Regions from separate parts of the Nostoc sp. C96 genome, predicted to be linked through region 1. Evidence: predicted binding sites of a transcription regulator. Region 1 holds the regulator's gene; each other region holds the start of a gene.
The links. The regulator NtcA, encoded in region 1, controls nitrogen genes in cyanobacteria. The targets are predictions, from matches to a motif close to TNTGTANNNNNNNNTACANA.

Region 1 (6,000 bases):
ACCAGTAGCAGGCGAAATTGTTACAGTCTCAGCAGCCTTTTGCGGTCTAGCAGCACGATTTACTGAACCATTTTGTGGTTATGCTGCCATAGTTAAACAATATTTTGAGTGCTGAGTGATGAGGTGGATAAGACGGATGAGGCGATCGCAAACACAACTCTTCTTGTTATAACTATTTGCTTTGCAATAAATCTTAGTTATAAAGGATACAACAATTACTCTGTTGATGAGATCAATGAAAATCCATCGACTCTGGAAGACATTTGTCCTTATTTGTTTAACATTAATATGCCTGATTATTTGGAATAACTTTCAATCACCAGATTATCAGCGAGCTAAGTTATGCCGCAGTGTTCAACCTTTAACGGAAATCAAAGTTAAGCATTACGATAATCTGGGAATTTATTGGCAGAGTGGCACATTTACCAGAAAAGTTTCTCTGGATATAAAAGGCGAAATCAAAGTAATTATTTTTCCTAGAGGACTTTCACCGCAAACTTGGTCAAAGATATCTTCATCATCGATTCAATATATTGGTAAAGGTGGTGATGATAGTTGGCAAGAATGGTTACGTCCTGATTATTTTTATCTGCTTGAAGTTCCTCAACAAGCTACAGCCTTAGCTTTTGGCAGACTGTGTTATCGCAATGGCGATGTAGAAGTTGAGTCAATCAAAAAGCTGACACCAACTGCTCTGGGAAAAATAAGTATCAATGACAAAATTTATCTTTCTCATTTATACCCATTACCAAAAATTAGTTCATCTACTGTCATTGTGAATACAGGCAGTAATCGTCTAGATACTCTTGGCACTCAAACAGAAGTATATTTCACGGCAGTAAAACTTCCAGCAGAAAATTAGACTTCAGAAAATCTGGATTGCATAGATAAAAAGCAATGTCATTAGTCATTTGTATTTACAAATAACTAATGACTAATGACTAATTTATAAAACACCTTTAGAACTAGGAATTGTCCCAGCACGACGGGGGTCAAATTCGGTTGCCATCCGCATAGCTCTAGCAAATGCTTTAAATGTTGCTTCAATAATGTGATGGGAATTAATACCATCTAACTGACGAATGTGCAGTGTCATTTGGCTATGATTCACCAATGCCACAAAAAATTCCCGCACTAGCTGAGTATCATAGGTTCCCACGCGTTGTGTAGGAATTTGTAAGCCGTAACTTAGGTGAGGTCGTCCAGAAAAATCTAACGCCACTTGTATCAAAGCTTCATCTAATGGTGCTAAAAAATTACCAAAGCGGACAATACCTTTTCTATCACCCAATGCTTGATGCAAAGCTTGTCCTAAAGTTATACCCACATCTTCATTAGTATGATGATCATCAATTTCCCAATCTCCCTTGGCTTTGACATCTAAATCAATCAAACCGTGAGAGGAAATTTGATGCAACATGTGGTCTAAAAATGGAACACCAGTTGCAGCATGACATTTTCCCGTGCCATCTAAATTAATAGTTACTTGCACATCAGTTTCACCAGTCACGCGGTGAACAGAAGCAATACGAGCAGTTGTAATTGATGAAACTTGGTGCAGAACAGAATCTTTATTAGAGATATCGCTAATTTGCATAGTTGTTAATAAGGGAGTAGGAAGTTAAAAGTAAAAAAGCAAAAGTAAAAAAACACTTCTTTTACCCTTCGGGTTTACCACTTGCTTCTCCTAATCGGAGACGCTGCGCGAACAAGCCGGGAAACCCGTCCAACGCAGTGGTTCACCTTTTTACTTTTAACTTTTGACTTGAGTAATACTATTACATTCCCATAATTTCATATCCTGCATCCACGTACAGAACTTGCCCAGTAATACCACTGGATAAATCACTGCACAAGAAAGCTGCCGTATTACCTACTTCTTGTTGAGTGACTGTACGTCGCAGAGGCGCTACCTGTTCTACATGATGAATCATATCTAAAATTCCACCAACTGCCGAAGATGCCAAAGTCCGAATTGGCCCGGCTGAGATGGCATTTACACGAATATTTTCTGGGCCGAGTTCTGCTGCTAGATAACGCACACTCGCTTCTAAACCAGCCTTAGCTACTCCCATCACATTGTAGTTAGGAATAGCTCTAACGCCACCAAGATAAGTCAAGGTGACAATGCTACCACCTTCTGTCATTAACGGTTTAGCTGCACCGCTTAACTGTACTAAAGAATAGGTACTAATTTCTAAAGCTGTATTGAAACCAGAACGAGAGGTTTGGCTAAAACCTCCAGTCAAGTCATCTTTGTTGGCAAAAGCCAGACAGTGGATCAGAATATCTAACTTGCCCCATTTTTCCCGCACTGCCTCAAAGGTAGAGTGAATCTGTTCGTCGTTTTGAACATTACAAGGCACAAATAAGCTGGGATTGAGAGGTTCTACCAATTCCGCAACTTTTTTCTCCATTTTGCCACGTTCATCGGGCAGGTAAGTAATACCTAAATTAGCGCCGGCTGCGTGCAATTGTTGAGCGATACCCCAAGCGATGGAGCGATTATTGGCAATACCTGTAACAAGGGCGTTTTTTCCAGTCAGATTCAGCATACAAATTATTAACAGGATCAATCATGATGAAGATGTCCGAACAGTATCAAATATTTTTCTTTATCCCCATAGCACAGTGTGGCGTTCACGACCCTACTATTCAAAAAATAAACGCATTTTGAACAATAGTTGCTTTCACGAAAGTTGGTTTGACAACGCGATGACTGTTTTTGACTTGGGCGTAGCTGTAATAGCTTTTCTTTTCCAAAAGGAAATAATACCCTTGAGTCTAAATTCTTTAGGGGAATTGAGGATACTTCAACTGCTGAATGTATCACCTGGGACTTTTCAGACATCCTTTTAGGAGGATACTAGAAACTGAGGCCTGTTTTGCTGGGTTGAACACAGGATTTAGAAAAATCATGTTTAACAAGAAAGAATACATGGGTCAGTGGCCAGAATTCTCTCATTGAATCTTGGGTTACTGGCGGAGGAATAAACTGTGAAACACTACACCAAATTGAAAATTTGCTGGTGCTTCTAGGTAACAGATATTTTTCCTCAAGGATTGATTTTGACTCGCAATTGTGAATTGTGAATTCTTCTTTAAATCAACAAGTGCGTTTCCTGCATAAAAAATTGTCTGCTATTCCTGAAGATATTCTCAAGATATAATGAATTTTTTTGCAAAAAACCTGATGAATAGGAGTTTGTAAGTACTTATAACAACTACTAGCTAAAAAGGTGAAAAATTATGTATCATTATGAACAAATAACTCTGATGTTTGGTATTTGAGTATAGGAAAGTACAGAAAGGTTGACGGTGATTTATTGATTTTTCAGGTGTATTCTTAGGTAATCAGTTTATTTGTTTTTCCGGCATTGGGTAGGGGAAGGGAGATGATCGTGACACAAGATAAAGCCCTAGCAAATGTTTTTCGTCAGATGGCAACTGGCGCGTTTCCGCCTGTTGTGGAAACGTTTGAACGCAACAAAACGATCTTTTTTCCGGGCGATCCTGCTGAACGAGTTTATTTTCTTCTTAAGGGTGCTGTAAAACTTTCCAGGGTATACGAAGCAGGAGAAGAAATAACAGTAGCGTTGTTACGGGAAAATAGTGTTTTTGGTGTGTTGTCTTTGCTGACAGGAAATAAGTCGGATCGATTTTACCATGCTGTTGCATTTACACCTGTAGAATTGCTGTCAGCACCAATCGAACAAGTAGAGCAAGCACTCAAGGAAAATCCAGAATTATCAATGTTAATGCTGCGGGGTCTGTCTTCGCGGATTTTACAGACAGAGATGATGATTGAAACTCTAGCTCACCGAGATATGGGTTCAAGATTGGTGAGTTTTTTATTAATTCTTTGTCGTGATTTTGGTGTTCCTTGTGCAGATGGAATCACAATTGATCTAAAGCTATCTCATCAGGCGATCGCAGAAGCAATTGGTTCGACTCGCGTGACGGTCACTAGATTACTTGGTGATTTACGTGAAAAGAAAATGATTTCTATTCATAAAAAGAAGATTACTGTGCATAAACCTGTTAGCTTAAGTAGACAGTTCACGTAAACAAGAATTTCAGAAGTCAGAAGTGAGGAGTCAGAACAAAAACGTTATTCATTCTGAATTTGGGCTGACTGACGGCTGAATTATTTGTTGTTCAAAGCAATTGGAGGTAGTGGAGTTGGCAATTATTGTGTTTTTGCAGATAATACCCATAGCTGGAGTTAAATCATAAATTGATGAATCTTCGCTATTGCCAATCATCCATCCTCCACAGACAATGGTCGAAAGTAGTAGGCTGTATCTGGAACCATTTCGGTAGCTGAAGATGACCACCGGGTACATCCTCATAGCGGCAATTTTAATTTTGGGAGGCGTAATTGCCACTGTGGGCGATCGCATTGGCACACGGGTTGGCAAAGCACGCCTCTCACTATTCAAGCTTCGGCCAAAAAATACGGCGGTAGTGGTGACAATTTTTACTGGGGGTTTAATTTCGGCTTCCACTCTAGGAATTTTGTTTGCGGCTGATGAAGGATTGCGTAAGGGTGTCTTTGAATTAGAAGATATTCAAAAAGACCTGAGAAACAAACGAGAGCAACTTAAAACCGCAGAAACGCAAAAAAGCCAAGTAGAGAAAGAGTTAAGCCAAGCGAGAGTTGAACAAACCAAAGCACAACAAGATTTACAGATAATTAATAAATCGTTGCAAGCGGCAAATGCTAAACAACGAGAAACCCAAGCGAAACTCAACCAAACTATTAGCCGCCAAGCCCAAACACAGGCGCAACTGCAACGCACTCAAGGGCGTTTGAATCAAGTAGCAACTCAATATCAACAAGCCAGATCAGAATTACAAAACGTTTACAATCAGAGAAAAGCCCTACAAGTGGCTGTAGGACAATTAAAGGCAGAACAACAAAGATTGTACGCAGAGGCGAAAAAGGCAATTGATGAAGCGAAAGCAGCCATTACAAAACGCGATCGCGAACTCGCCAACCGCCAAGAAATTATTGAAAAACGCGATCTCAAAATTGCCCAACTAGATAAACTCATTCAAAATCGTAATTTAGAAATTACTGCACGGGAACAAGTTATTGCGACGCGTGAGTCTCGCCTCAAAGAATTAGAAAGACAACAGGATTATTTAGAGCAGGAAGTCGCCAGACTAGAAAAATACTATCAGTCTTATCAAGACCTGCGTTTAGGCAAGTTGGCGTTGGTTCGTGGTCAAGTTTTGGCTGGTGCTGTGATTCAAGTTAACCAAGCTACTGCGGCTCGTCAGGCGGTGTTGCAACTTTTAGGTGATGCTAACCAAAATGCGATTTTTCAATTAACTGAACCAAGTGCAAAACCAGAAAATACCCAAATTCTGCGTGTGACTCCAGAAAGAGTTGAGCAGTTGATTAGACAAATTAGCGATGGTAGAGAATATGTTGTGCGAATTTTCTCCGCAGGCAATTACGTCAGAGGCGAAAAACAGATAGAATTCTTTGGAGATGCTGCACGCAATATATTAGTCTTTGCAGGAGGAGAGGTATTAGCTAGTACCAGTGCTGATCCTAGAAGTATGTCATCTTATGAGCTACGGCAAAGGCTAGATTTACTCATTTCTGCTTCCCAATTTCGGGCTAGGAATGCTGGTATTGTGGAAAGTGTGCAAGTAGATGGAACTTTTTTGCGCTTTATCAACCAATTAAGACAATACGATCAGCCTTTAGAGATTAAAGCGATCGCCTCAGAAGATACTTATACAGCAGGGCCTCTGCGAGTTAAATTATTAGCTATCCAAAACGGCAAAGTCATTTTCAGTACGTGAAATACCCAAACAATAGGAATTAGAAGTTACAGGTTAAAGCTCAGTAACCATCGGTAATTGCTAAAAACTTTTTTTATATATTTCGCTGTACCCAGTTGAAAATTTTAGTTGATTGAACATGAATTTAAATGAATTCTCGCCAACTCAACCAGTAATTCTTGGCTTTGATCCTGGTAAAGA
Region 2 (6,000 bases), 1.5 Mb from region 1:
GCATTCATCACCGATAGGTTAACTTTCTATGAAAAATGTAGCCAGACTCTGCTGTCTCAAACACCCCAAAATATTGATATTAGCCAGCAAAGTCTCCGCAACCTCCGCCTCAATAACCAATCTCTACAATTTAAAATTCAGCAAGTGCGCCAAATTGTGAGTCTGCTACTTTTAGGACAGCGACTAGGTAAACGCTATATTCGTCAATCCAATTCTTTCTGGCTAAGAAAAACAGTCACCAAAACTGGAATAAACAATAGCAACATTTCTAGTTGATAAATTGTCACGATAAATTAACTCGATAAAATCATTCTGGTTATACAAGGGGAAACAACCCACCTAAAATGGGTGTAAGGAGAGAAACAATTCAAATGTCTAATAACCGTTCTGGAGTCTTTATTGGCGGTATGATGCTAGGAGCAACTATCGGTGCTTTAACTGGTTTGCTCATTGCTCCTCGCACAGGACGCGAAACGCGTAAACTTTTGAAAAAATCTGCTGATGCCATCCCAGAATTAGCAGAAGATTTATCAACAAGTGTGCAAATTCAGGCAGATCGTCTTTCTGCCAACGCATTACGTAATTGGGATGAAACTTTAGATAGACTAAAGGAAGCGATCGCCGCTGGCATAGATGCTAGTCAGCGCGAAAGTCAAGTCTTGCATCGGCAAACCACTGAAGAAGACTCAGATTCGCTTCCCCAGCCTTTGGAACGCTCGTAGATAGCATAACCGTGATTGACCCCCTATTTTGGTTGGGACTGTCCCTACTCTTAGTCGCCGCCAGTCTAACTGCTGTTTTAGTGGCGGCTATACCCGCTTTACAAGAAGTAGCACGCGCCGCCCGCAGTGCGGAAAAGTTTTTTGACACCCTTTCGCGGGAGTTACCACCTACCTTAACTTCCATCCGCACCACTGGTATCGAAATCACTGACTTAACCAATGATGTTAGTGAAGGTGTCAAAAGCGCTGGTCAAGTCGTTAAACAAGTTGACCAAGGCATTGATGGTGCAAAAAAACAAGCCCAAAATCTTCAAGTCGGTACTCGTAGCTTAGTTGTTGGGATGAAAACTGCTTGGAAGACATTTACTCGTCAAAAATCATCTAAACGTACAGTAGAACGGTTGCCCATTAATGACAAGCAACAGCTAACATTACGAGAACGAGAAGCCATCCGGCAGGAAAATCGCCGCACTAAAGCCGAAGCTTACCGTTCTAATCATGCTTCTAGTTGGGATAGCAATTCTGAAGATGAAGACTATATTTCTTAAGTTTATCAGTCAGAATTTAGTATGAATTGAAGTCTGAACTAGCTGACAAATAAATGGGTTGAAGACACAACACTACATATTTGATTTAGTTGTCTAAAATTGGTGGTGTGCCTAAATCTCAGAATAACTTATTGATTCTGAATTCTTAATTTATAGACTATTCATTAGTTTTGAGCGTCTGTTGTCACTGTTGTGGAATTACTTTGAGCCAAGATGTGATCGTTTTGGCCTTGTCCATTAGTTTCAGTAGCGGTAAATGTTCTGGTATTAATTGTCATTGGCTCTTTGTCTTCCCTATTTTGTCCTGGAGAAGGCAACCAATATGCTAATACGCTAGTCACCCCGCCCCAGTAAAGTGCAGTATTTTGATCGTTACTTGGTTTGGAAACCAACTGCACAATACATAGCCCTAATACAACAGCACTAAAGACCACTTGTACACCAAATCTCCAAGCATTTTGATCAAAATTTTGTCTTAGTTGATTTCTGCTTGTATTAGATGAATCTGCCATGATATGAGATCCTCAAAAGATAAATTTCACCTTTGGTAAGCTTTAACACTACTTATTAGTAGGAAGTTTTTTTAACAACTATATTTGTTTCTTACAAGTCTGTGTAAGTGGGTTTCGGAAAAGTTAAAGATCAACTTTTGCTTACCGTCAGGAAAAGATGAAATTAGCCTAGGAGATTATTGGCGGTTGATACGATTCATTAGCCAAAGTGACCCAACCAATCCAGCAAAGTGGGCTGAAACAGTATTAGTGTTTGCCTGAACTACAAGCATATCAAGACCGCTAATAATCCGAGTTGGGTCAAAAAATTGCGTAGTGATGGCTTGCGGGGATATTGACCTGGCAACGAGTGTACCAACGATCGCCTGCGCCCCTAAAAGTGTGACTAATGTGCCAATTAAATTGATCCACAAGCCTAAACGTAATACCTGTAAGGTTTCGCTTTTACGCGGGCGGTTGCTAGGGTTGGAAGATTGCAGTTGTCTACCAATTCTGGTGTAACGGAAAGCTAAATAGATACCCGCACCCAAAATAATGAGTCCACAAACCGCTAGAAAGACTCCAAAGCCAGTTCCCGGATTATTACTAGGGCTACCTGTTCTTTGGGAAAAAATCGCAAATAGCAGGACAATTATGCTGGAAACCACACCTAATACTAACTGAATCCAAAAGCTAATCCAACCTGTGAGCCGGAATGTTTGGGCGATCGCCCGAAGAGTAGCAGAAGATGATGGAGCATCGGAATTTTGTGACATACTAATCACCAATGAGCTAGGTGCTTGCTAGATTTACTATCACACTTACCAGATGACCTATGAGTATCTCAAGTAGAACTGAGAAACAAAGTGTTTAATAAGCTTTACAGACAAAATGGCATTTTACTTGTAAAATTTCTTCGATGGCATTTTATGCTTATGCAGTTCTAATCGGCTCGGCATCATTTGACACCGATACAGGGGCTATGCCTCTGTCTTTATTGCTCCTCACCACACTGCCTAGAGCTTAAATTAGGAGGGTAAGTCTTACGCTCCTTAGAATTTCGCTTGTATCCCATGACTTTATCTGCGTGGGGCATATTTGTTTGGCATTTTTACGTTGACGCTTTGACCATCCTGCCTCAGTGTCTCTGTACTTTTTATTACGTAAGTAATAGTGCATACTGAACACAAGGATTATAAATCCCACCCTAAGGCATTTTTTTAGCCATTCACCAACCATGAAACTTGAGGATATATATCAATTCTTTGAAAATCCTCCGCCAACTTACCTCTGTCAGGAACTAGCTATTTGTTACATACTGTCTGTTTTACGGCAAGGTGAATCCTACGGAACCGAGTTAATTCAACGTTTAGAAACTGAATATCCAACCTATCGGCTTTCAGATACCGTACTGTATAGTGCGATTAAGTTTCTAGAAGACGAAAGGGCTATTAATGGGTATTGGAAGAAACTCGAAGGACGAGGAAGACCTAGGCGAATGTACCAAGTTTCTCCAGAATGGCAAGTTCAAGCGCAGGATTTAACGCGTCTTTGGCAAGAGTATATTAACGGGAGGACAAATTAACTAATAATTAATAATGAATAAATCTCCTCCATTCACACAGTAACAATCAGTTATGGATACTGCTATTCTGCCATCTACGTTGCTGCTCACCTTATTGTTATCAGTTGGGCTATTTTTCTTTATTCGTGCTGCAACTAAAGACCGCACAAAAACTGCACAACTGGTATCTGAGCAAGACGAAGCTGTATTAATGCCTCAATTACAGGATTATTTCCGTTCGCGGTCTTACCGAGTGGCAGCGGTAGACCGAGATAAAAATCAAGTTATTTTTGAGGGTTTTGTCCAACCCAGCTTATTTTTAGCAATTTTTTTGACGCTACTGGCAACAGTAGGTTTAATTTGTTTATCCTTTGTTCTATCACTGCTGTTTCCTAACATCAGCAGTTTTTTTCTAGGAATAGTGCTGTTATCACCGTTGAGTGGTGTGTTCTATTGGAAAAAAGCAGGAAGAACTGAGAAGGTGTTGCTTCATCTGCAAAAAGCTAATCAAGATGAACCAAGCTCCCCAGCCAAGATTACTGTAACTGCCCATCGAGATGAACTGATTGAGTTACAGAAAGCACTCAACTTAAAGCTGAGTGATTAAATTTGAGTTTTTTTACATTTCCTCCAGTGATGAGCGAGAGGAAATAAACAATAGGGAGTAGGAAAGAGGATTGTTGTGATGTAAATTTTCTCTATAACGAACTGCTGTAGAGAAAAAGGTATCTTGTAACCTAGCCTGCAAAAGAAAGGCGCAATGCGACTCTCACTTTTGAACGCTCTGTATCACTCTTTCTAACTCCCTGATGAATATTACATTGATAATTCAACTCACACAAACCTATACGGCTTGATGAGAGTTGTTTGTCCAACCGCCTGGACTACCCTTTACCCTCTACTGGCAAATCAGACCCAAATTTAAAAAAAATTGAAAATTTTGCATAAACTGATCAACTTTGCCAGTTAAATGAATATTCAGAACACCTTCAACACGTAAGATAGCCACTTAAAGTTCAGCGAGCAGCTAATGCCACAGGTTCCGAACCAGCCGGAGCTTCTAATGTTCGTAGGCTGGGGAACAAGAAATGGTTTTCTTCTACGTATTGAGCGCCAAACAGACCCTTTTCTGCCCAGAAATATCTGTCTGTTGTGTGTTCATTTCGCTTTACGAGTAGCAGAGCTGGTGGCAAGATCCCTTCAGCTTGAATGAATTTTCTTGCTGCTGTCACAGGTTTTTCTTCGCCGCTTTCGATGCTATATTGAGGCACATGCTCTAAAATCCGCCGTCCTTCCTGGCGACGACGACTCTTCCTTTTCCGTCTCCTTGCCAACCTATTTTCCTCCTCTTTCAAGCTATTAGATTGTAGTGATAGCTACAAAATCCGTCGTAATTATAAAAGTTCTAGTTCAAAAAATCAATAGTTTATAAACTTTTGATACAACAAAAATAATTTTTTTGAAGACAAATAAATCACAAAACTAGTAAAGTACAGGATTTCTTTATCTATACCATTATTTAAACAGCTTTAGTCAAGCTTGATGAAAACAGAGTTAGAATCAAGCTGATTCTTGAAAATTCCCTCAAAACCTGTGATCCTAAGCAAGAAATGAAAAATGTTAATGTCTGCTAGTTCAGATTTTGTGGCTTTATGCCGAGAACAAATTGCATTGTTAGCCCAAGGGTTGGGAGCCTCTTTAAGTGTGGTTTATTTAACACAAGAATTGGTAGAAGCTCCAACAACTGAGGCGAAACTGATTCCTGTGGTGGTTTATCCAGAAACAGCAGGATTACCACCAGGAGAAGAGAATACTGAGGTAAAAGCACGCAAACAATTACAAATTAGTAATATTTTGCTACTGCCCAAACAACAAAAACGGTTATTGACAGCAGCTACAGAATCTCCGGCTGCATCACCAGAGGTCGAAACCACGGATACTGAACAGCCAGATTTTCAAGAAGAGTATTTGCTGAGTGGACACCAAATTGTTCGACCCCTGGTTCATGAGGGTGTCATGATGGGATTACTGGTGACTTGTAGAGAAGACCGGGCTTGGAATCAACAAGAACAAAGTACTATTAAAAAGATAGTTCAGACTTTGGCGATCGCTTGTGTTTTAGATCAGCGTCGAGCATGGTTGCAACAACAGTTACACCAACAACAAGTTCTGCAAGAACAGCAGCGAGATTTATTAGATAATTTATTACACCAATTTCGCAATCCTTTGACCGCATTGCGGACTTTTGGCAAATTGCTATTTAAAAGACTGCGTCCAGGTGATCCTAACCGAGACGTGGGAGCGAATATTGTGAGAGAAAGCGATCGCCTGCAAGAATTATTGCAACAATTTGAGCAAGTTATTGACTGGACAGAATTAGATTTAGCACCACTGGCATTACCCCAAAATGAAGTATTTGTGGAAGCTACTGTCCAAACAGAACCCAAACCGATTTTATTATTACCAGGCACAGGAGAAAAAGCAACTGATTGCTCTTTAGCTGATTTATTAGCACCATTATTACTATCAGCAAAAGCGATCGCTCAAGAACGCCATCTCAAATTAAAAACAGAAATTCCCAAAAACTTACCCTTGGTGCGTGCCAATATTAAAGCTTTACAAGAAGTCTTAAGCAATATCATTGATAATGCTTTGAAATACACCCCCAAAGGCGG
Region 3 (6,000 bases), 2.8 Mb from region 1:
ATCTAGCAGCCATTCAAATTCATCGATATAAGGCATTCCAGGGGGATTTCCAACATCGGCTCCCAGTTCTACTAATAAATCAGTTAGCCACATAGCGTGACGCGCTTCATCAGCAATGTGATGTGATAAATCTCGCACTAGTTCTCGTGGCTGTCCGTTTAGTTTTTCAATTACCTCGGTTAGGTCTTTGCAGCTCCGTTGTTCGCTGTAGCGGTAGCGGTTGAGGGTCATTAGATGTAGTTCGCGATCGCTAACTACCCGTTTTAAGATATCTCTTGCACCTAGACTATTCTGGAATTTTCGTGGGTAAGTAACTGTCATAGTATGAAGTTTTATTAACTGTCATTTTTGATGCTATCTCAGTTTTTTCTTCCTTGCCGGAAACCAGAATGATGATTTTTTGTAAAAGTGACCATGAGCCAGAATATCAGCAATTCCTGACTTTTACGAATCTGAGCCACACAATAATACTCATTACAGGCTCGCAAATATTAAGATTTGTTTTATTTAGCCTATAAAAAACAAAACGGTAACTTAAGCTACAGTTTTTTTGTTATATTCATAAATGAAAGGACTATCAGCTAAAAATATATAACTAAAACCTTAAGGGGGACTGAAGTATGTCTATTCAAGAAAAATCTCGTGCATTGATGGTGCGTCAACATCAACAAGTTAAAAACCGTCAACAATCAATGCTGATGCGGGCTGCACAAGAACTCGGTCTTCCTGAAGAAGCATCCAATTACTGGAATCCCATTCAAGGCAAGATAGACCAAACTGCACGGACGATTTATGGCAGTAGTAACGCTTCGATGAGCTAGGTTAAAAAAGTTGTCAATAGCGTTAACTCATAAAAAAAGCCACCTCTCAAGGTGGCTGTGAAAAATCACTACTGAATATAATTAGCAGTCGTAATAGAGATAAAACTCATAAGGATGAGGACGTAACTGCAACTGCTCAACTTCATTAGCCAGTTTGTAGTCAATCCAATTTTGGATGAAGTCTTCTGTGAACACGCCTGTTTCGGTTAAGAAAGCGTGATCATTCTCTAAGGCTGCCAATGCTTTATCCAGAGAACCAGGAGTAGAAGGAACCTTCGCCAGTTCTGCTGGAGACAGTTCATAAATATTCTTATCTAAAGGCTCACCTGGATCAATTTTGTTCTTGATACCATCCAAGCCAGCACAAAGCATGGCTGCAAATGCCAAGTAAGGGTTAGAAGTAGCGTCTGGACAACGGAACTCTAGGCGTTTTGCTTTGGGGTTTGTGCCAGAGAGAGGAATACGCACAGAAGCAGAACGGTTTCCTTGGGAGTAAGCCAAGTTAACAGGTGCTTCATAACCTGGTACGAGACGCTTGTAGGAGTTGGTTGTGGGGTTAGTGATGCCTAATAGTGCTGGTGCGTGTTTAAGAATGCCACCAATGTAATGTAGTGCCATTTCACTCAAACCAGCATACTTATCGCCTGCAAATAAAGGCTTGCCATCTTTCCAAATGGACTGGTGACAGTGCATACCAGAACCGTTATCGCCAAAAATTGGTTTTGGCATAAAGGTAACGGTTTTGCCGTATTTCTTGGCGACGTTCTTGATGACGTATTTGTAGGTCATTAGCCAGTCAGCCGCTTCAATTAACTTACCAAAGCGGAAGCCGAGTTCACACTGACCACCAGTTGCAACTTCGTGGTGTTGCTTTTCAATGGGGACACCGCACTGTGCCATTGTCAGCAACATTTCTGTCCGAATGTCTTGGAAACTGTCGGTTGGCGAAACTGGGAAGTAACCTTCTTTGAAGCGTGGTTTGTAACCTAGGTTGGGGCCTTCTTGTCTACCAGAGTTCCAACGACCTTCTACAGAGTCTACGTAGTAGTAGCCGGAGTTGGCAGTTTGGTCAAAGCGGACATCATCAAAAATGAAGAATTCAGCTTCTGGCCCAAAGAAAGTAGTATCACCAATACCAGTAGAAACTAGATAATCAACAGCTTTTTGGGCAATAACGCGTGGGCAACGGTTGTACCATTCCCCTGTGCGGGGTTCCTTAATGCTACAAATTATGCTTAGGGTTGGCTCTGCCATGAATGGGTCAATCCAAGCTGTGTTGGGATCTAACACCATTGTCATGTCTGATTCTTCGATACCTTTCCAACCCCGAATGCTGGAACCGTCGAAAGGTACGCCATCAGAGAAAGAACTTTCATCGATTTGGTTATGGTACACGGTCAAGTGCTGCCATGTTCCTGGTGTATCGATGAATTTCAGATCAATCATCTGAATGTTTTGGTCTTGGATCAACTTCAAGACTTCTTGTGGGGTTGTCATTGTTACTCCTTCTCTGCCAATTTCCTATTGTAAAACCAGAATCTGCCAAAGCATTCTAACCCTACTGATCCGCACCAAGTTGTGACACACCTGGATTATCGTAAAGATTTGAGATTAGAGAATTATGTAGTTTTTGTTACAGATTCTCTGGATTACAGGTTATATTAACCTTTCGCACGTCATCTGTACAAAACTGGAAAGTTCATTTCATCGGGGACAACTTTGGCATAGAATCCTTAAATAGCGGATAGATTGTTTTTGTGCAGAACTTATTTTAAATAGCACAAAAATTTACTGGTGCGTAAGTGCAGCCAAATAAATATCAAACCATAGAAAGCAACGATTGGGAGAAAAAGGAATGCGCGATGCAGTCACAAGTTTAATTAAGAATTATGACGTAGCTGGACGTTATTTTGACCGGAATGCGATCGACAGTCTGAAATCTTATTTTGAAAGTGGTACAGCGCGGGTACAAGCTGCTGCTGCGATCAATTCAAATGCAGCTGCAATTGTCAAGCAGGCTGGTTCTAAATTATTTGAAGAACTACCAGAATTGATTCGTCCTGGTGGAAACGCCTATACAACTCGTCGTTATGCAGCTTGTCTGCGGGATATGGACTATTATCTCCGCTACGCTACTTATGCGCTGGTTGCTGGTAACACCAATGTTTTAGATGAGCGCGTACTCCAAGGTTTGAGAGAAACTTACAATTCTCTAGGAGTACCCATTGGCCCAACAGTTCGCGGTGTCCAGTTAATGAAGGATATGGTCAAGGAACAAGTAGCAGCAGCAGGTGTCGCTAATACTGCTTTTGTGGATGAGCCTTTTGACCACATCACCCGCGAGTTGAGTGAGCAGGATGTTTAAAAGCCGAGCATGAAACAGAGACTAATAACTAGTCATCTGTATTTTTATTGCTACTGTGTATGTCTGTTATCTAAATTTTTGTAAAGCGATCGCCTCTTGTTTTTGAGAAAGAGCGATCGCTTTTTTTACAGCTATTGCACTTAAGGAGTAATCTTCAACTGATGCCTGTGAGAAATATCTATCATGTCGCAGTTGTTCAAGCATTGTTAGCAGCAGGTATTCCTTGAACAAAAATACTATGCTTATAAAGTATACTATAATACATAGTGTATGACTAATGCCAATAGTTTCATGAGCATTAATGATCTAGAATTTTTGCACGGTGCAGCTTTTCTCCGACTTCTCAAAGGAACACCTTATATATCCATAAGTTATTTATCTTGCATTCATCCATCTCTTTATCTCACTGAAAGTAAAAATAAACAATCCGCTATTTTATTTAAAATATCGAAAAAGCCCAATTCTTCTTGGTCATTTAGCTTCAGTTCACAGGAAGAATTTGCGCTGATAAGCTTTCATAAAAGCTATCCTGATATCAAACTTTTTATAGCATTAATTTGTCATCGAGATGGGATTTGTTGTCTATCAGAAGAACAATTATGGACAATACTGGATCAAAATGAGGGTTTAGCAAATCAGCGTATTTCTGTGAAGCGAGAACTAAGAGGAAGCTATTATGTTAAAGGTACAGGGAGAGTTCCTTTAGAGCGGACAATACCTCAAAATAATTGGCCGGATGCAATTTTATCAGCATAAAAAACTTATGACACATACTCCTATTGAAATCAATGGCGACTGTATTGATAGACTAATTAAAAAATTAGAGAAAAAAATTGGGCAGAAAGAAGCAAATAAGCTTAAAGAAACCGCTATTGAAGTTGTTCAAAATTGTGTCAATGTTTATTCGGAAAACTTTGGTATTGGTGATGTTGGAAAAAATAGTTCAGGTTTAGTCGGTCAACTTTATAAAGGACAAGACCCTATTCCAAATGGTACAACAGGACTTATTTATGGTCGAGTTCAAAGTGGTAAAACTAATACAACTATTGCAACTTTAGCACTGGCTCATGAAAATAATTTTCGTTGTTTTATTGTCTTAACATCTGATAATACTTGGTTAGGAAAACAAACGGCTGATCGATTTAACAATCAAATTAAAGGCCCTGCTTTTTTTGATTGGGAAGCATGGAAAAAAGACCCTGACTATTTTGCAGAAACTAAAGTTATCCCTTATATCAAGGATAGAGGTATCGTATTAGTCTCTACAAAAAATGTTCATCACTTAGAAAATTTATTCAAGGTTTTAAAAAAAGCTAAAGTCAAATATGTCCCTACAGTAATTTTTGATGATGAAGCAGATAATGCTAGTTTAAATACGAATGAATCTAAACAAGCTAGACAAGGTAAAGATACGATTTCAGATAGTGCAATTTTTGAAAAAATAGGTCTAATTCGTCAAGAAGTTGCTAATCATATCTATATTCAAATCACTGCAACTCCTCAGAGTTTATTATTACAAAAACTCTCTCATCCCTGTAAACCAAAATTTTGTGCAGCACTGCCAAAGCCAGGAGATGGTTATATGGGAGGAGAGTTATTTTTTACTAAGCACAGTAACTATTCTTGTATTGTAGATGCTGAAGAAATTAACCTATTGAAGAAACAAAAAGGTTCAATTAATCCTGGGAACCAATGGATAATTCCGGAAGGATTAAGACTTGCATTGTGTTGCTTCTTTTTAGGTTCAACTTACAAAATGTTATCGTCGGATCAAGAAGATGCAAAATATTCCTTTCTTGCTCATATTTGTTATAAACAAGATATACATAGTGTTTTAGAAAAAGTTATTGGTCAATTTGTGATTAATTTAGATAAGGCGATTAGAGAAAAAAGTTCCGAAACAGAAAATAAACAAGCTAAAAAATGGTTAGAAAAAGCTTATGAAGAGTTAAGCAAAACTGCCTCTGGCTTACCTACACTAGATGAATTAATAGATGAATTGAAAAGCCAAATTGGTAGTGTAATTACCCCTAAAATAATCAATGCAAATAATCCTGACAAACAACCTAATTATAATCCGGGTATGAACATATTAATAGGAGGTAATAGGTTGGGTCGGGGAGTTACAATTGAAGGTTTAATGGTAACTTATTATGGACGTGATGCAAAACAAAAAATGGTAGATACGGTTCATCAACATGCTCGAATGTATGGTTATCGTCCACAACTGAAAGATGTTACCCGTCTTTTTGTACCTGAACATATACTAAATTCTTTTCGCTCTATTCACGAAGCGGATGAATCAATGCGTCAAGCAATAGGAGATGACATTCATAATATTCAACTTCAACCTGTCTGGATAGGAGGAAATTTAAAACCAACCCGCTCTAATGTTTTAGATCCATCAGTTATTGATGTATTAGTCCCAGGTTCGTTAGTTTTTCCTCAGAATCCAGCTTATAAAAAAGAAGAAATTGAGCAAAATTTTGCAGAGATTGAAAAACTCTTAATTAATTATCAAGATAATGATCTATATGATGAAGTAGATATAGATTTTATCATTAAAATACTCGGTTATACGAAAAGTCATCATGTACCTTCGGAAAAATGGGAAGATAAACGTATAATCAAAGGTTTGACAGACATGAAATCGAAAGGTATGACAAAAGGACGTTTAAATGTTCGACGAGGTGAAAGAAATCATAATCAAGGATTAGATATGGCTAGAAAAGAACCGTTTCAATGGATGTTCGGATTCGGTTCAGGTAGGTGGTCAATAAAAGCTCAACAAGAATATACTGATGTTCCTACGTT
Region 4 (6,000 bases), 1.1 Mb from region 1:
GGCGGTTAGTGAAGCTTTGAAATATAGCTGGGGCCGCAGGTAAGGAATGAACTGTAGCAGATCACTCAGCACGGAAGTCGAAATGCTCATGAATATTGTTTAAGGAGCCACTTTCACAGAAAAAATCCACGTCACAGCTGCATTGTACAAATTACAATGAACTCTCAAACTAGACCAGACCTTGCATTATGTAAAGAATCCTAAACAGCGCTGTTAAAAGCTAGTCGCAGCAATTTGTTTTCACTCCACGTTGCTAAAAGTCAAAACACTTTTTTTGTGTATTTTTCAGCTTTTACTCTTCAGATGGCAAGTTACTCTGCCTAACTGTCGGAGGAGTGTCTGTAGTTTTCTTGACAAATATCCCGGTCTAGAATGAAGGCAAGACCAATAACGGTTATCAATTCCGTGGGCATCTTAGCGTAGTTAGGCACGGACGTGGCATAGCCATACACTAAAGATGCTTTGGTCTTCACTGAAATGTTGTTTCTTGATCTACATTTTGCCCATTGGGATGATTTAAATCCTCAGCTACTACGCTCAATATACATTCTCGGTCAGATCTGCTCTTTCGTTAACTGAAAGTTTATCAAAACAGAAATCAGGAGTGGTATGGGCGAACGGACGTACCCTGCGGCAAGGGAAAGTCTAGGCTCTTACAGAATCCAAAATTGACTTTTGTGTTCATACGCCCAATAAATCTACTATTTAGTTTTGTTTCAACAGTAGCGTGTCTTTTTCCCAAGAGATTGATTCTGTACGGCAGTTGGCTCAAGTTTGCCCACGGGACTGCCTCTGCCTGAGTTCTGAGTTCTGTATTCTGATTCAATTCTGTAGCTTGGTCTTCAAAATAGAAGAAACAGCGAGTAAAGCGAGAGTATATACCAGGGTTGATTTAATATCAGTAAAAATCCTTTATTATCAGCCTTGACTTTCACCCAAGACAATATAAATTTATAAAGATTTGTTATGTAAATTTTGTCTCATAAGTTTTCCATAACGTCTTTTTTCCATTTCTGAGCAGTATTTTTTTGCTTGGATTTTACTGCTGTTGAATTCATCAAAGTTACTCTAATTACGACAACATAGCCCTGTATACGGAATTTTGGCTGATGACACCGGATTTGCTAATCACCCAAGAAAAAATTTCATTAGACGGAAAGACTTTTATTCCAGCAGAACAGTTACCTATGCCAGAGTGGCCTTGTGTTGTGAGTGAAAGACCACAACCAACGCTGACGGTAAAAGATGATGATTTATTCCTAGTTACAGATACGATAGGGAACATTTCTGGCTGTTCTCTGAATGAAGGCAACCCTAGTATGGGATTGTTTTGTTGTGATACGCGATTTCTCAACCGTCTGGAATTGCAAATTGAAGGGCGATCGCCTATACTCCTGGGCAGCACTGCGGAAAAAGGATTTTCTCTTTCTGTTTTGTGTACTAACCCCAGAATTGACAATCGCCTCAAAGCTGATAACATCGGGATTCGCCGCGAAATTGTCCTCAATGGCGCACTATTTGAAGAAATCGAAGTATCAAACTACAGCACCACTACTGTCAGTTTTGAACTCAGCATTAGCTTTGACGCAGATTTTGTCGATTTGTTTGAAGTGCGAGGTTATGGCCGAGATAATCGAGGTAAACTTCTCCGTTTAGTAGAACCCAAACCCGAAGATAGAACCACCTTGAATGGTGATAGTGGTGGTTCTGTATCACTTCATGCTGAGACCCACAAAGCCGAATTCTTAACATTAGCCTATCAAGGTCTGGATGGCTTAGTGATGGAGTCTCGTATCCAATTTCAGCATCGTCTACCAGATTACTTTAAAGGTTACACGGCCGTATGGCAGTTAGAGTTAGCAACTCATGAAACTCTCAAAATTGGCTACCGCATCAATTTGTTAACTAACAATACCTCTAGTTCTACTGTCAGTGCGGCTTTTACCCTAGGACAGGCCAAAGCCGCAGAATTGATGGAAGAACAAAATTGGGTGCAACAAATTACCCGCATTAGTTCAGATAAAAGTATCCTCAATCACATCATTGACCGCGCGGAACAAGATATGTACTTATTACGCCAGTCCTTTGGCAAGTACAAGACTGTTTCTGCTGGTGTACCTTGGTTTTCAACGTTGTTTGGTCGAGATTCCATCATTACGGCTTCCCAAACATTAATATTAAACTCTCAAATTGCTAAAGAAACCTTGCTGCTACTGGCAGCATACCAAGGTAAAACTGAAGATGAATGGCGCGAAGAAGAACCAGGGAAAATTCTCCACGAATTACGTTTGGGAGAAATGGCTCGTTGCCAAGAAATTCCCCATACACCTTACTACGGTACAGTTGATGCGACACCTTTATGGTTGATGTTGTATGGAGAATACTACATTTGGACTCATGACCACGAAACCTTAGAACAGCTTTGGCCGAATGCTATAGCTGCGATGGATTGGATTGATAGTCATCTGCAAGCAACTGGCTATCTGAGCTACTATCGTAAATCTAAACGTGGTTTAACGAATCAAGGTTGGAAAGATTCAGGTGATTGTATTGTTGATCGTAAGGGAGATTTGGCTAATGGGTCAATTGCCCTGTGTGAAGTCCAAGCTTACGTTTATTCTGCTAAGATTCGTCTAGCTGAAATTGCCAGAATGAAGAAGCGGCTTGATTTAGCAGACCGTTGGCAAGAAGAAGCCAGAAATCTCAAGATGCGTTTTAATCGTGACTTTTGGATAGAAGACCAAGATTTCTGCGCTTTGGCTTTGGATGGTGAAGGTAAACAGGTCGATAGTGTTACATCTAACCCCGGTCATTGTTTACAATTAGGCATCTTTACCCCCGAAAAAGCTTACAGTGTGGCAGAAAGGTTACGCGCACCAGATATGTTTAATGGTTGGGGGATTCGGACTTTAAGCAGTTTATCGCCTGCATATAATCCGATGGGTTATCACATTGGTTCGGTGTGGCCTCATGATAACTCTTTGATTGCGATGGGTTTGCGATCGCTCGGTTTAATCGATCAAGCCTTGGAACTTTTTCAAGGCATCTTCGATATGACGAGTCAGCAGCCATACCAACGTCCACCAGAACTTTTTTGCGGTTACGAACGCAATGGTGACAATGCCCCTGTACAATATCCTGTTGCTTGTTCACCGCAAGCTTGGGCTACTGGTAGTGTATTTCAATTGCTGCAAATGATCGTCAATTTAGTACCAGACGCACAAAATAACTGCTTACGAATTATCGACCCCGCTTTACCAGAGTCGATTAATCAGCTGTCATTTCACAATTTGCGAGTTGGCACGACAATTCTAGATTTAGAATTTGAGCGTTCTGGTAATACTACGGCTTGCCGCGTAGCTAAAAAACGTGGCAATCTCCGGGTAGTTATCGAAGCGTAATCTTTAATAATCAAGTATCAATGATGAAGTATAAAATCTTTCTTCTTAGAGACTTTATACTTTATCTACTATTTTTCGTGATTTTCACTCTTGTGTCCGGGAGAAGCTTCGTAAATAGCATCTAGCTGTTGTCTAGCATCTTCAACGTTAATTGAGCGCATAACTAACAGTGGTTCTTTAATAATATTGCCAGCGCTATCTAACAATTCTGGATGGGGGACTGATTTTTTGGCAGAAAGATAACCTTGATTACCTATTGCAGAAGATCTGACTGGATAATTTCGTTCTCGGTCAAAACTAAACATGACTAGATTGCGAATTAAATTAGCAACCGCGATACAAGCAAGAATCGTAAAAGCAAGAATGTAGAGTAGGTGCAACATAATATGGTTTTCCTCCAGGAGCAGCAAGTTTAAAAACCCTATACTGAAAAGCTTCGCTGATGCTAGGAATCTCAGCGGGTGTAAATGTTTAACGCACTTTTGGTGAGTTTATTATTGATTAATATTGGAAAAATTTATCAAAGGCTATTCAATTTACGGTAGCATAGGATACATTATTTGTTAATAAAAAATTTATTAAGGATTATATAGTATCTATGCGAATCTCGTCATATATCGCTAGAGGCAATTAGTCACTACACTTTAATTTTCTTTTTCTTGGTGGAAACGCATCGCTACCTTCCAGCATTCCGTAACCAATTGATGCCAAGGCATTAAAGTTGTCATATCAATTCCGACTTGTTGATTAGTGGCAGTAAATAGCATTTTTGCTGTATTTAATTCTGCTTGTGCTTGCTTGACTCGTAACAGCAGGTCAGATTGTTCTTGGTGACTCATAAATGAGAGTTGCTCAGTTTCTAAAAGGTTGCGCGATCGCGTAAACCAATATTGAAAGTCTTGTAACAAAGGCTCTAATACAGTTTTTAGCAACTCAGTCCCTGGTAAATTTGAGTCTTGCATAGATCTGAAGGATACTTCTATTTTTCTAATTAATATTAACGTTTTTTACAAAACTTAATATTATTGTATGCTATGTCTTTAGAAAAAAAGTTAAATAAATCTGTCGTTGTAGTTACAAAATTTAAATTTTAACAATCAAGACATAATACCTTTACCCTGGGAAGTTAAGGCTAAAGACTGTAGACAAGAGAAAATGCTATCTGCAAGCTAAGATCAAGTTTCATACTTCAGACTTCAGAGAATGCTAGAGTGCATCCAGTGCAGCTAAAAGTCTGTCAAGCTGAAAGATGACCAGATGTTATATTTGGGTAAGTTTTTCGGCACTTTAACGAATAAATTACTTTTTGCAATCACTTCGCCAATGGTTCAGCAGCCAATGTCGCCTAATCAAGATATACATCAAGCAGAACAACCAGAAAAAATTAAGCTACCCCGTACCAGCGAATCAGAGAATTTAAAAAAGATTCGCCATACAACTTCTCATGTGATGGCAATGGCAGTGCAGAAGCTGTTTCCCAAGGCGCAAGTTACAATTGGCCCCTGGATAGAAAATGGATTTTATTACGACTTCGACAGTCCAGAGCCATTTACTGACAAAGACCTCAAAGCCATTCAAAAAGAGATGGCGAAGATTATCAATCGCAAATTGCCAGTAACTAGAGAAGAAGTCAGTCGGGAAGAAGCCGAACGCCGCATTAAAGAAATCAACGAACCTTATAAGTTAGAAATTCTGGCAGATTTAAAAGAACCCATCACTATTTATCACTTGGGTGATCAATGGTGGGATTTGTGCGCTGGGCCTCATGTCGAAAATACCAAAGATTTGAACCCCAAAGCCATTGATTTAGAAAGTGTTGCGGGTGCATATTGGCGCGGAGATGAAACCAAAGCGCAACTACAGCGTATTTACGGTACTGCGTGGGAAAGTCCAGAACAACTAGCTGAGTACAAACGCCGCAAAGAAGAAGCACTGCGTCGTGACCACCGCAAACTCGGCAAAGAACTGGGATTATTTATCTTTTCTGACTTAGTTGGGCCGGGTTTACCTTTGTGGACTCCCAAAGGTACTTTATTGCGTAATATTTTAGAAGACTTCCTCAAGCAGGAACAACTAAAACGTGGCTATTTGCCTGTAGTCACTCCCCATATTGCCAGAGTGGATTTATTTAAAACCTCCGGCCACTGGCAAAAATATAAGGAAGATATGTTCCCCTTGATGGCCGAGGATGAAGCCGCCGCCGCACTTGAGCAAGGCTTTGTCATGAAGCCGATGAACTGTCCCTTCCACATCCAAATATATAAGAGTGAATTGCGTTCCTATCGGGAACTACCTATGCGCTTGGCAGAATTTGGCACTGTTTACCGCTATGAACAATCAGGAGAATTAGGTGGTTTAACTAGAGTGCGCGGCTTTACTGTGGATGACTCCCACTTGTTTGTCACTCCAGAACAGCTAGACAGCGAATTCCTCAATGTAGTGGATTTGATTTTGTCGGTGTTCAAGAGTCTGCAATTGAAGAACTTCAAAGCTAGACTCAGTTTCCGCGACCCTGCAAGTGATAAATATATCGGTTCTGATGAAGCTTGGGAAAAAGCTCAAGGTGCGATTCGCCGCGCTGTGGAACAGCTAGGAATGG

Region 2: a site for NtcA is predicted at 4,689-4,708, ahead of AC504W_RS24160 (DUF3155 domain-containing protein). Genes of this name have one in related genera too.
Region 3: a site for NtcA is predicted at 2,442-2,461, ahead of glnA (type I glutamate--ammonia ligase). Genes of this name have one in related genera too.
Region 4: a site for NtcA is predicted at 4,463-4,482, ahead of AC504W_RS25755 (DUF2605 domain-containing protein). Genes of this name have one in related genera too.

What each region holds. Positions count from the first base shown of each region.
Region 1 covers NZ_CM182020.1:549,885-555,884, forward strand. Annotated here, with positions in the region: gene AC504W_RS02405 (hypothetical protein) at 1-115, shown strand, start outside; gene AC504W_RS02410 (hypothetical protein) at 236-862, shown strand; gene hisB (imidazoleglycerol-phosphate dehydratase HisB) at 947-1,597, opposite strand; gene fabI (enoyl-ACP reductase FabI) at 1,779-2,555, opposite strand; gene ntcA (global nitrogen regulator NtcA) at 3,396-4,067, shown strand; gene AC504W_RS02430 (DUF3084 domain-containing protein) at 4,330-5,820, shown strand; gene AC504W_RS02435 (pre-16S rRNA-processing nuclease YqgF) at 5,939-6,000, shown strand, end outside.
Region 2 covers NZ_CM182020.1:5,655,645-5,661,644, reverse strand. Annotated here, with positions in the region: gene AC504W_RS24195 (hypothetical protein) at 1-276, shown strand, start outside; gene AC504W_RS24190 (YtxH domain-containing protein) at 372-722, shown strand; gene AC504W_RS24185 (hypothetical protein) at 734-1,270, shown strand; gene AC504W_RS24180 (hypothetical protein) at 1,435-1,782, opposite strand; gene AC504W_RS24175 (DUF3611 family protein) at 1,959-2,537, opposite strand; gene AC504W_RS24170 (PadR family transcriptional regulator) at 2,999-3,346, shown strand; gene AC504W_RS24165 (cofactor assembly of complex C subunit B) at 3,399-3,932, shown strand; gene AC504W_RS24160 (DUF3155 domain-containing protein) at 4,342-4,659, opposite strand; gene AC504W_RS24155 (sensor histidine kinase) at 4,943-6,000, shown strand, end outside.
Region 3 covers NZ_CM182020.1:4,371,048-4,377,047, forward strand. Annotated here, with positions in the region: gene AC504W_RS18660 (ferritin-like domain-containing protein) at 1-321, opposite strand, end outside; gene gifA (glutamine synthetase inactivation factor IF7A) at 621-821, shown strand; gene glnA (type I glutamate--ammonia ligase) at 903-2,318, opposite strand; gene apcB (allophycocyanin subunit beta) at 2,677-3,186, shown strand; gene AC504W_RS18680 (hypothetical protein) at 3,253-3,390, opposite strand; gene AC504W_RS18685 (hypothetical protein) at 3,457-3,942, shown strand; gene AC504W_RS18690 (Z1 domain-containing protein) at 3,950-6,000, shown strand, end outside.
Region 4 covers NZ_CM182020.1:6,032,246-6,038,245, reverse strand. Annotated here, with positions in the region: gene AC504W_RS25770 (DICT sensory domain-containing protein) at 1-90, opposite strand, end outside; gene AC504W_RS25765 (amylo-alpha-1,6-glucosidase) at 1,110-3,401, shown strand; gene AC504W_RS25760 (DUF2973 domain-containing protein) at 3,470-3,784, opposite strand; gene AC504W_RS25755 (DUF2605 domain-containing protein) at 4,046-4,363, opposite strand; gene thrS (threonine--tRNA ligase) at 4,725-6,000, shown strand, end outside.